DNA from 3 places in the Paraburkholderia sp. NPDC080076 genome. Region 2 is predicted to be linked to each of the others. Evidence: riboswitches for the same ligand, from Rfam matches in the RefSeq annotation. Region 2 holds a riboswitch; each other region holds the start of a gene.
What was found. A riboswitch is a leader RNA that binds a small molecule or an ion and turns the genes downstream of it on or off. The one in region 2 is predicted to bind manganese.
Positions count from the first base shown of each region.

Region 1: it holds a riboswitch for manganese, as region 2 does, so the genes downstream of both, ACQKRQ_RS14365 (TMEM165/GDT1 family protein) here and mntP (manganese efflux pump MntP) in region 2, are expected to answer to the same signal.
Region 3: it holds a riboswitch for manganese, as region 2 does, so the genes downstream of both, ACQKRQ_RS11485 (sodium:calcium antiporter) here and mntP (manganese efflux pump MntP) in region 2, are expected to answer to the same signal.

Region 1 is NZ_JBNNWQ010000003.1:460,037-463,242, forward strand. It holds gene ACQKRQ_RS14355 (hypothetical protein) at 237-428, opposite strand; gene ACQKRQ_RS14360 (hypothetical protein) at 427-654, shown strand; gene ACQKRQ_RS14365 (TMEM165/GDT1 family protein) at 813-1,403, opposite strand; yybP-ykoY riboswitch at 1,413-1,595, opposite strand; gene ACQKRQ_RS14370 (TonB-dependent receptor) at 2,128-3,206, shown strand, end outside.
Region 2 is NZ_JBNNWQ010000011.1:162,391-165,596, forward strand. It holds gene ACQKRQ_RS33925 (hypothetical protein) at 156-527, shown strand; gene ACQKRQ_RS33930 (pyrimidine/purine nucleoside phosphorylase) at 655-975, opposite strand; gene mntP (manganese efflux pump MntP) at 1,121-1,690, opposite strand; yybP-ykoY riboswitch at 1,700-1,866, opposite strand; gene ACQKRQ_RS33940 (potassium transporter Kup) at 2,262-3,206, shown strand, end outside.
Region 3 is NZ_JBNNWQ010000002.1:929,691-932,896, reverse strand. It holds gene ACQKRQ_RS11490 (HAD family hydrolase) at 1-468, shown strand, start outside; gene ACQKRQ_RS11485 (sodium:calcium antiporter) at 551-1,561, opposite strand; yybP-ykoY riboswitch at 1,653-1,816, opposite strand; tRNA gene ACQKRQ_RS11480 (tRNA-Arg) at 1,890-1,965, opposite strand; gene ACQKRQ_RS11475 (c-type cytochrome) at 2,241-3,137, shown strand.

The DNA.
Region 1 (3,206 bases), on a different contig from region 2:
AAGTGCCGCCGGCATCGACGTCCGGAATAGTTGCGTTGCACCGACCGAAGCAACGAGTGAAAGCGGCGAGACACGATTCGGACAGGACGATACAGAAACGCGTTCGCTGAGCCAGTGGCAAGTGCCGCCGTTGACTCTTCAGGCCCTGCAGTCAGTGTGCGAATCCGAAACGGCCGCGTGCCGCATGCCAGTAGGCTTGCCGGTCAATCAAGTGGATGTGGTCAGAGACCTCGGCGTCAACGCTCTGCCGACGGCGCTGAATAGCGCCACTTGCTTGCGTTTGAATCGATGCGGGCATCATTGACGCGTCGTTTTTCCGCCCGTGCACGATCCGCCTGTTCGAGGGAGAGTGCTTGTGCCTGACGCGACAGAGCATATTCGCTCACGTTGCCAGACGTACGTGCTGCATTTTTGATTTGTGATCGCATGATGATTCCAGAACAAGGGACACTAAGTGCGACCCATGTACTGACTGTATACCCATCGCCCGATGCAAGCACGCTTTCCTTTACAAAGGTGAAAACCGGAACGGTAGGGCTGCTTTTTTCTCGAACGCGCAACGGCACGCTGGAAATCTTCGGCAACGCATCCTTTCGCGTGTTTGCAAAAGGTGTTCATCAAAACAGTGCCCGCGAGGCAGTGCGGGCACTTTGACTCTTTAGCGTTCGTCAGAGCGTGTTTATCAGCCGTGCTGAAGTAACTGGTCCAACATCGTAGGCAACAGATTTCGGGGCCGGCTCTGTGATCTTGGAGGGCATCTCAGGCGACCGCGGACGGCACGCGCCTCGATCATACAAAAGCAACCCTTCGACCTAGAACAGCGGGTGCTCGTGCGGATATAGCGCCGTCCTGAGGGCAAAGCCACCGAGGACAACGAAGATGACGGCGGCCAGAATGTGGACCGCCTTGGTTGGCAGACGGTCGGCGAACTTGTGCCCCAGGTAGATGACGGGCACGTTTGCCAGCATCATGCCGAGCGTGGTGCCGGCGACCACCCCGAAGAACTCGTGAAATCGCGCAGCCAGAGCGATCGTTACGATCTGCGTCTTGTCACCCATTTCGGCCAGAAAGAACGTTAGAGCCGTGGTGCCGAACACGCCCATCGGATGCCTGGTCGACACCGCCTCGGCACCGTCGAGCTTGTCGGGGATCAGAATCCAGACGGCCATGACGGCAAATGATGCGACGACCGCCCAGTTCAGGATCGTGGGGCTCAGAACGCTCGCGAGCCATGCCCCCAACGCGCCGGACGCCGCATGATTGACGAGCGTTGCGACAAAGACGCCGAGAATAATCGGAATGGGCTTGCGATATCTGGCAGCGAGCACCAAGGACAGCAGTTGGGTCTTGTCGCCGATTTCGGCTAGGCCGACCACGCTGGTCGAAACGAGGAACGATTGCATAGGTTGTGGGCCGGGCCGCGCAATAAGTACGCGATGACGCGCATTCCGGCGACCCGGTCAGGTCGGAATGCGAGTCATCGGTCTTGCCAGGCATAGTGCTGTGCACGCCATGGCGGTCTGTCGACCACCAAGTATGTTGACGGGCACCCTCGAACATTGCGCTCGAGGCGGCTACTCCCCAATGAGAGGGGCGATTCTACAGTGTCCTGGCCCGGTAACGCAAATCGTCAGCTTTCCGAAAGCCAGTGCGTCGAGACGGAACGGCGTGAGGTTACGAATGCGGAATCTGGCAGACGGAGGCAAGGGCGCCAGTTAAGGGCGAGCATTGGGGCCGTTGTAACCGACTGTAATTGGTGGCGCTCGTCCAGCGGGAATAAAAATCCTACCGATACCGTTCACAGGGAGCCGTCATGGTTCCCTTTCGCTTTGTCAGCCAGACGCGGGCAAGAGCGGGCGACGAGTTGCAACGGCACGAAGTGGACTTCCACGGCAGATTCCGTCGACGGGGGTCTCAACCTTGAATAACAGGAAGAAAAATCAGATTTCTTATGAATATAAATCGTAATGATTTGCATTCTGAAGAAGGATTTCTATGCGGACGCGCTTGCGTTGGCAGCCGCTACGTAGGGGCGCAAGCAGGGTCGCGAACCGGCAACAGACAAATGAGACAGGAGAATGAAACGTGAAGAAAGTGGATGTCCGAAGGTTTGGGAAAAGGGCGAGCGTGGGACTGACCACTTCACTTATTGCACTGACGCTGGCGCATTCGGCTGCGGCACAGGACTCACTGCCATCGGGCGGCGAACAGGACGGTGTCGCCGACGCGCCGACACTGCCGCCCGTACAGGTTCGCGCGGCAACACCCGGGCAAGTCATTCAGGACGATAACGTGAACGACCCAGACCAGGTTGCCGCCGTAAGCAAGACAGGAACCGCGCTCAAGGATTTGCCGGCAAGCGTGCAGGTGATCCCGCGCGCGCTGATGACCGAGCAGGGCGCGACGATGCTTCGGCAAGGCGTCAGCAACGCCAGCGGTGTGAATGTCGGTGGTCAGGATACGAAGGGCTATTACGACCATTTTCTGATTCGCGGCCTGAACGCGCAGATCTACAACGACGGATTCTCCGACGGAGACCTTTTGGGCGGCATCTCGCATTCGTTGAACGGTGTCGAGCACATCGAGATTCTGGAAGGCCCGGGGTCGGCGCTGTTCGGCAGTGGTCCGCCGGGAGGCACGATCAATATCGTCCACTACACGCCATCTTCCGACTTCCACTACGGCGGCAATATACAGTCGGGCTCGTTTGGCACGATCTCCGGTAGCGGCTACGTGACGGGACCAACAGGCATATCGGGGTTGAACTATCGGGTCGATGCAACCGTATCGCGTTCCGATGGATTTCGCGATCTGGCGAGCCGTGACGAGGAAATCAGACCCGCCTTCGAATGGAAGCTCGACAATCACAAGATCAATTTCTCACTCGATGCGCGCGACATTCACGAAACGCCTGACTCGTATGGTCTGATCTATTTTCATGGCTCACCCATCACGAACGTATCAATCGATTCGAAGTATTCGACGCCCTTTGCGTTCGCGCGCGGCGACTACGTCCGCCCGACGCTCACCGACGAGTGGAAGGTCAATGACTTTCTGACTATCAATAACCGCTTCTCGTATTTGCACCGAAGCCTCGATGTGCTCGGCAATGGCGATAGCACGAGTACGAAGGTGAGCGGCAATGAAGTGGTCGGCCGGCAGCTACGGCGGCAGGATGATTCGGATAACAGTTTCGACTATCAGCT
Region 2 (3,206 bases):
AATCTGTGGCGCATGTCTCGCTGTTTCGCTCAACCAGCATGCCTTCTTTATCAAGAAGCTCGTGCTTTATACAAGGGATTTAGGTACAGGCCGATATCATCGCTCCGCTTGATGCCACTGCTTTAAAGCCAGGCGTCATTCTTGGGAGAAAAATCATGTTTGATATTGGAAAAGAGTATTCTCGGGAAGATATTCATCGGGTGACGGGAGGATGCAAACAGGCATTCTTGCCCGTGAAGGGCGGCAAGGTCGTCGCTGCGCGATTGCGTCAGGATCTCAACCCGTATGCACCGGATGTGATCGTCTGCGATGGCAGCGCCGCTGCACGAGCGGCAGGCCGAACGCTCGCGCGACAGACCGACCCACTGCCTGTTTTTGTCCGAACAGCGACTGATCGATTCCGTTACATGGGCGAGTACGTCACCGAGGAATCGTTTACTGCTCCGATCGACTACGCCAAGTACGTGCAGAACACTGGCTTTACGCTTGGTCAGATTTCGCGCGTGATCAAGATGAAGCGCCGTTGATCTCAACGGAAGCTTCGATTCGGAATCGTCTTTTCGTCGGTTGGGTTGCGGCTCGTGCCCAACCGGCGATCATCGATCACACGCTTGAATGCGTGCGCCGTACCAATGTCGTACGACGCGACACGTTTTACAGATAGCTGCAGACGTAGTCGAGTGTTTCGATCACGTCGATATCGAAGCGGCTTTTCCCGGGCACCGAAAACGACTCGCCCGCACCATACGTCTTCCACTCGTCACTGCCTTCGAGGCGGATGCGGCATTGGCCGGCCTGCACTTCCATGAGTTCCGGCGCATCAGTGCCGAAGTTCAGCGCGCCGGGCAGGATCACGCCAAGCGTTTTGCGCGTGCCGTCGGCAAAGAGAACGGTGTGCGAGACACACTTGCCGTCGAAGTAGACGTTGGCTCGTTTAACAATGGAAACCTGATCGAATTGCGTTGCGGCCGTCATGCCAATCTTCCTCTGGGTTGTCGTGGGTGGATGCGTTTGCGCGGACTTCAGGTCGGACGCAAGCCCGCCATGATACAGGCGGCGCGCGCGCCAGTCGTCGATTGCGCCGCAAGAGGTGGAGCAGCCGGCGGCCGTCAACCACCGTCTAGCCGATGATCTTCAGATGCTCAGCCAGGATAGTGCTGCCAATACCAATCAGCACGACGCCACCCGCCAACTCTGCACGCCTACCGGCCACATGCCCGATGACACGGCCAAGCATCACACCGATCGTGACCATTGTCATGGTGGCGAGCCCGATCGCGGCGGCAGTGGAATAGATGTTGACGTCCACGAAGGCGAGGCCCGCACCGACCGCCATGGCATCGATACTCGTGGCAAAGCCGGTCAGCGCCAGTAACCAGAACGAATGAGTCGACGGCTTCGCCGCCTCGATTTCCTTGGCGGCAAAGCTATTGAAAACCATGCGGGCGCCGAGGACCAGCAACAGCGCAAACGCGATCCAGTGATCCCATGCGGAAACGTATTGCGCTGCAGCTTTGCCGAGGAACCATCCGACCAGGGGTGTCAGCGCTTCGATGACGCCGAAGATGAGTCCCGTCCTGACAGCCTCACGCCAATGAGGACGTTTGAGCGTGGCGCCTTTGCCGATTGCGGCCGCAAAGGCGTCGGTGGACATGGCGAAAGCAAGGAACAGCGTTGCGACAGGATTCATGAGAGGAGGGCTCGAGGTCGGGCGGAAAACCGCGACACACCTCCGCGCCCGACCGGTCGCGTGGTGTGTCGATGGTCTTGCCAACCAAAGGGCTACCTGCACCACGGTCTGCGCGACCGAGAATGTTGACGCAGGCGCTTCTGGGTAGAAGCCGGCTACTCCCCAAAGACAGGTGCGAGCATATCACACCGAAAGCCTTATGTAATACGGATCGCGCCTCGCGTATGTGGAGACGAAATAAATCTGTCGCCACTTCATGTATCAGTAGCGTGGCAATCGGCCGATGGTATATGTTGAATTAGTGGCACACCGTCCTTCAGGAAAAGAGACAGGTCACGTTCGCGGAAGGCAGGTACGCAAAACATCAGAACAATACGAATGCGCGTCCGGCGACAGGGCAACGGGACGCCCGTTCCTCGTACGGAAGTTGCTTCGGCGGCGCTGACTGTTGCGTGGGGACGCAGGCGACTCCTCGAAAAAAACGAGGCCTGACAAGAGCATGAATCGGTTCCGCACGTGCATCGGCCAATGCCAATTGTTGCACCGCGAGAACGCGAAACTGGAGCGAGACATGAGCCAGTCAGTATCCGCCGCGCCCGATGCGGGCCATTCCGGCGGGCGCGGGCATCAGCGGCCGGCGATGCCCGCACTCGCGCTTGCAGCATTGGGTGTGGTGTATGGCGATATCGGCACCAGTCCACTCTATACGCTGCAGACGGTGTTCGATCCAGTCAACGGACTGTCGCTCAACGCGCTAAACGTGGTCGGCATTGTCTCGCTGATCGTCTGGTCGCTGATCGTCGTCGTCTCGCTCAAATACGTCACGTTAATTCTGCGCGCGAACAATCACGGCGAAGGTGGGATCATGGCGCTGCTGGCGCTGGCCGCGTCGTCGGTTGCCACGCGGCCGCGCTTGCGCCATATGTTGCTGGGTGTCGGCATCATGGGTGCAGCACTCTTTTACGGCGACAGTGTGATCACGCCGGCGATCTCGGTGTTGAGCGCGGTCGAGGGTCTTCAGGTCGCCGCGCCGTTTCTCAAGACCTGTGTGATTCCCGTGACGCTGGTTGCGCTGGTCACATTGTTCCTGATGCAGAAGCGCGGCACAGCCGGTATCGGCATCGTGTTCGGACCGGTAATGGTGCTCTGGTTCATCGTGCTTGCCGTGGTGGGCGTCATCAACTTGATGCGCGCGCCCGCAATTCTCGTCGCGCTCAATCCGCTCACGGGGCTGGCGTTTTGCCTGCATCATCGGTGGCTGGCGTTCGTTGCTTTGGGTGCGGTCGTTCTGTCCTTGACCGGCGCGGAAGCGCTCTATGCGGACATGGGACATTTCGGCGCGAGGCCGATCCGGCTGACGTGGTTCGGCCTCGTGTTTCCCGCGCTTGCGTTGAACTATCTGGGGCAGGGCGCGTTGCTGCTTGCCGATCCGGGCGCGCTGCAAAATCCGTTCTACAAACTGTTTCCGCAATGGGCGCTGTATCCGATGATCGTGCTGTCGACGGTCGCGACCGTG
Region 3 (3,206 bases), on a different contig from region 2:
GTCGAGTTCGTCCGCGACGTGGCTCAGCGCATGTACGGCATTCCGCCCGAGCAGGTGATCGGCAGCACCGTGAAGTATCGCTACGGCCAGAGCAACGGCGCGGTCTCGCTGACGCGCCTCGCGCAAGTCGACACGCTGGTCGACGGCTCGGCCAAGCCGCTTGCCATCGATCGCGTGATCGGCCGGCGTCCGGTGATCGCGTTCGGTAACGCGGACGGCGACGCGCCGATGCTCGAATGGACCTCGGCAGGCGACGGCCCGCGCCTCGCGGCGCTCGTGCATCACACAGACGCGCAACGCGAATACGCGTACGACCGCGCGGCGAAGAGCGGCAAGCTCGACAAAGGTCTGGACGAGGCCGGCGCGAAAGGCTGGCTCGTCGTCGATATGAAAGATGATTGGAAGACCGTGTTCAAGCCTGAAGGCGCGACGACGGCAGCGGCGCCGGCGACGCCCCCGGCGAACTGAGCCTGAACCGCTGAAGGCCACTCGTAAGCGGCCTTCAGCGGTTGTTAGAGTTGTCGCGCAATGTATGGCTTTAGCGCCGCGTCTAGCGACTCAGCGTAATCGCCAGATATGTGGCATAGAGCACGCCGCAAACCAGCAACGCCCACACCGGCACGCCGCGCTCGCGCACGTTGAGCCGCAGCCACGCCGCCGACGCGAGCGTGATCACGATGCCGGTCACCACTTCGATGCGCGGCACCCACGGCGTCAGCAGAATACCGATCGCTGGCAGCAAGGTGCCTTGGAACACCATCGCGCCGGTGATGTTGCCGAACGCCAGCGTGTCCTTGCCGCGGCGAATCCACAGAATGCTGTTGACCTTCTCGGGCAACTCGGTGGCGATCGGAATGATCAGCAGCGAGAGCAGCAGCGGCGACACCCCAAGCGCCTGCGACACGCCGCGCACACCATGGATGAAGCCTTCCGCGCCCCACACCAGCAGCGCGACGGCCAGCGCCAGTTGCACCACGATGGTCGCGAGATTGGTCGGCACGCCAAGGCGCGCGATCAGCATCTTGCCCGGCGCTTCGGTGCCGTGACCGGCATCGACCAGATCATTCGATGCGCGGAAGGTCATCACCACATAAGTGACGTACACGCCGACCAGCGCCACGCTGAAGAACGCGCGCACCATCATCTGCTCGTGCGGCACGTACATCGCTGCGGCAGCCAGCACGAACGCGCACAGGAAATAGTTGAGGTCGCGCGTGAAACCCGTACGCTCTGGCGCGACCCAGCCGCGCGCGCCGCGTGAACCGAGAATCGCGAGCGTCATGAGGAAGGTGGAGAGGGTGGAGAGCATCAGCGGCGCGCCGAGAATCGCGCCGACGCCGATCTCCTGATTGACCGCGCTATCCGTCGTGCCGCCGGCGATCGCGAGCAGCGGCACTAGCGTCTCGGGCAACGCTGTGCCGACAGCGGCGAATAGCGAACCCGTTACGCCTTCGGAAATCTTGAGGCGTTCGCCCAGATGCTCGAGCGCATTGGTGAAGAGCTCGGCCGCCACCAGAATGACGACCAGCATGATGCCAAGTTCGAACAGGAGACCGGTCATGCGCGGCGCTCCGCATACACGCAGAAGCAGCGGCGCGGCGGACGGGCGGAAGGGGAGACTGGCAGGGTACGACGATGTTTCACAGGGCAACTCCGCGGTCGGACGTAGATGACAAACCAATGACGCACCGCCGCCCGTCCGACCAGAACGAGGCAGTGCGTCAATGGTCTCGCCAAACCGACGCGGTCGAACGCGCCATGACCCGCAGGCCAAGTATGTTGACGCGCTCTCCTTCAAAGGATGAAGGAAGTCGGGACACGACGAGGCCGCAAAAAACAAAAGGGCTTAGCGCATTCTGCGTAAGCCCTTGAACGAGATCGACTCTCTATGGTGCGCCCGGCTGGGATCGAACCAGCAACCCCTGCCTTCGGAGGGCAGTACTCTATCCATTGAGCTACGGGCGCTTCAACACGAAAGCGCGGCAACCAGAACGGATGCGACGCCAAAGCGAGACCGAAAGGATACCCGGTTTCGGCCACACCGTCCACCGGACGGCCCCAATCACCGGGTCCGGCGGCTTTCCGACAACCCTCGCGATGCGGGTAAACGCCTGCTGAACACCCCGCCGCGCCCCTCGCCGCCGTCGAAATGTTCCGTCTATAATCGTCCGTGGCTGATTAAAGAACAAGAAGTTGCCGTCACGCTGTACCGCTCACATACCCACGGAGACGAGACAAGCATGAGCGAAGCACCACACGGAGCCCCGATCAAAACCCCCGGACAGCTCGTCGCCGCGATCATTGCCAGTTTTGCGGTACCGATCGTCATCATCGTTCTGCTAGTGATCTACGTCGACAATTCGACGCGCACCGGCGCCGGCACCGACTCTCTCTCCGAAGCCGAGGTCACCGCCCGCATCAAGCCGTTCGCCCAGGTCGACATTCGCGACGCCAACGCGCCGCGCGTCTACAAGAGCGGCGAGGAAGTCTACAAGGCCGTGTGCTCCGCGTGTCACGCGTCGGGTGCGGCAGGCGCGCCGAAATTTACCAATGCCGCCGACTGGGCGCCGCGCATCGCGCAAGGCTTCGACACGCTGCTGCACACTGCCCTCACCGGTAAAGGCGCGATGCCGCCGCGCGGCGGCACCAGCCCGGACGACTACAGCGATTTCGAGATCGCCCGCGCGGTCGCCTATATGGCCAACAATTCGGGCGGAAGCTTCCCTGAACCGGCTCAGCCGGCAGCAGGCGCCGCTGCGGCGTCCGGTGCAGCGGCCGCGGCGCCGGCCGGCGCTTCCGACGCGGGCGCGGCTCAGGCCGCCGCAGCGATGGCCGCCATGGCCAGCGTGCCGCAAGCGGCCGCGCCGGCAGCGGGCGGCACGCAAAGCGCGGACGCGTCGCAAGCCGGCAAGGCGTTGTATCAGCAGGTTTGCCAGGCCTGTCACGCGGCTGGCGTGCTGAACGCACCGAAGTTCGGCGACAAGGACGCCTGGGCACCGCGTCTGAAAGAGCCAATGGACACGGTCTATAACTACGCGCTGCACGGCAAGGGCGCGATGCCTCCGAAGGGCGGCTCGACTGCCTCCGACGCGGACGTGAAGGCCGCCGTCGACTACATGGTCAGCGCGGTGAAGTAAGACGCACCGCTCGCGGCGTTTGCCGCGTGACAAAAAATCCCTGCACCGTGGCGACGCGGCGCAGGGATT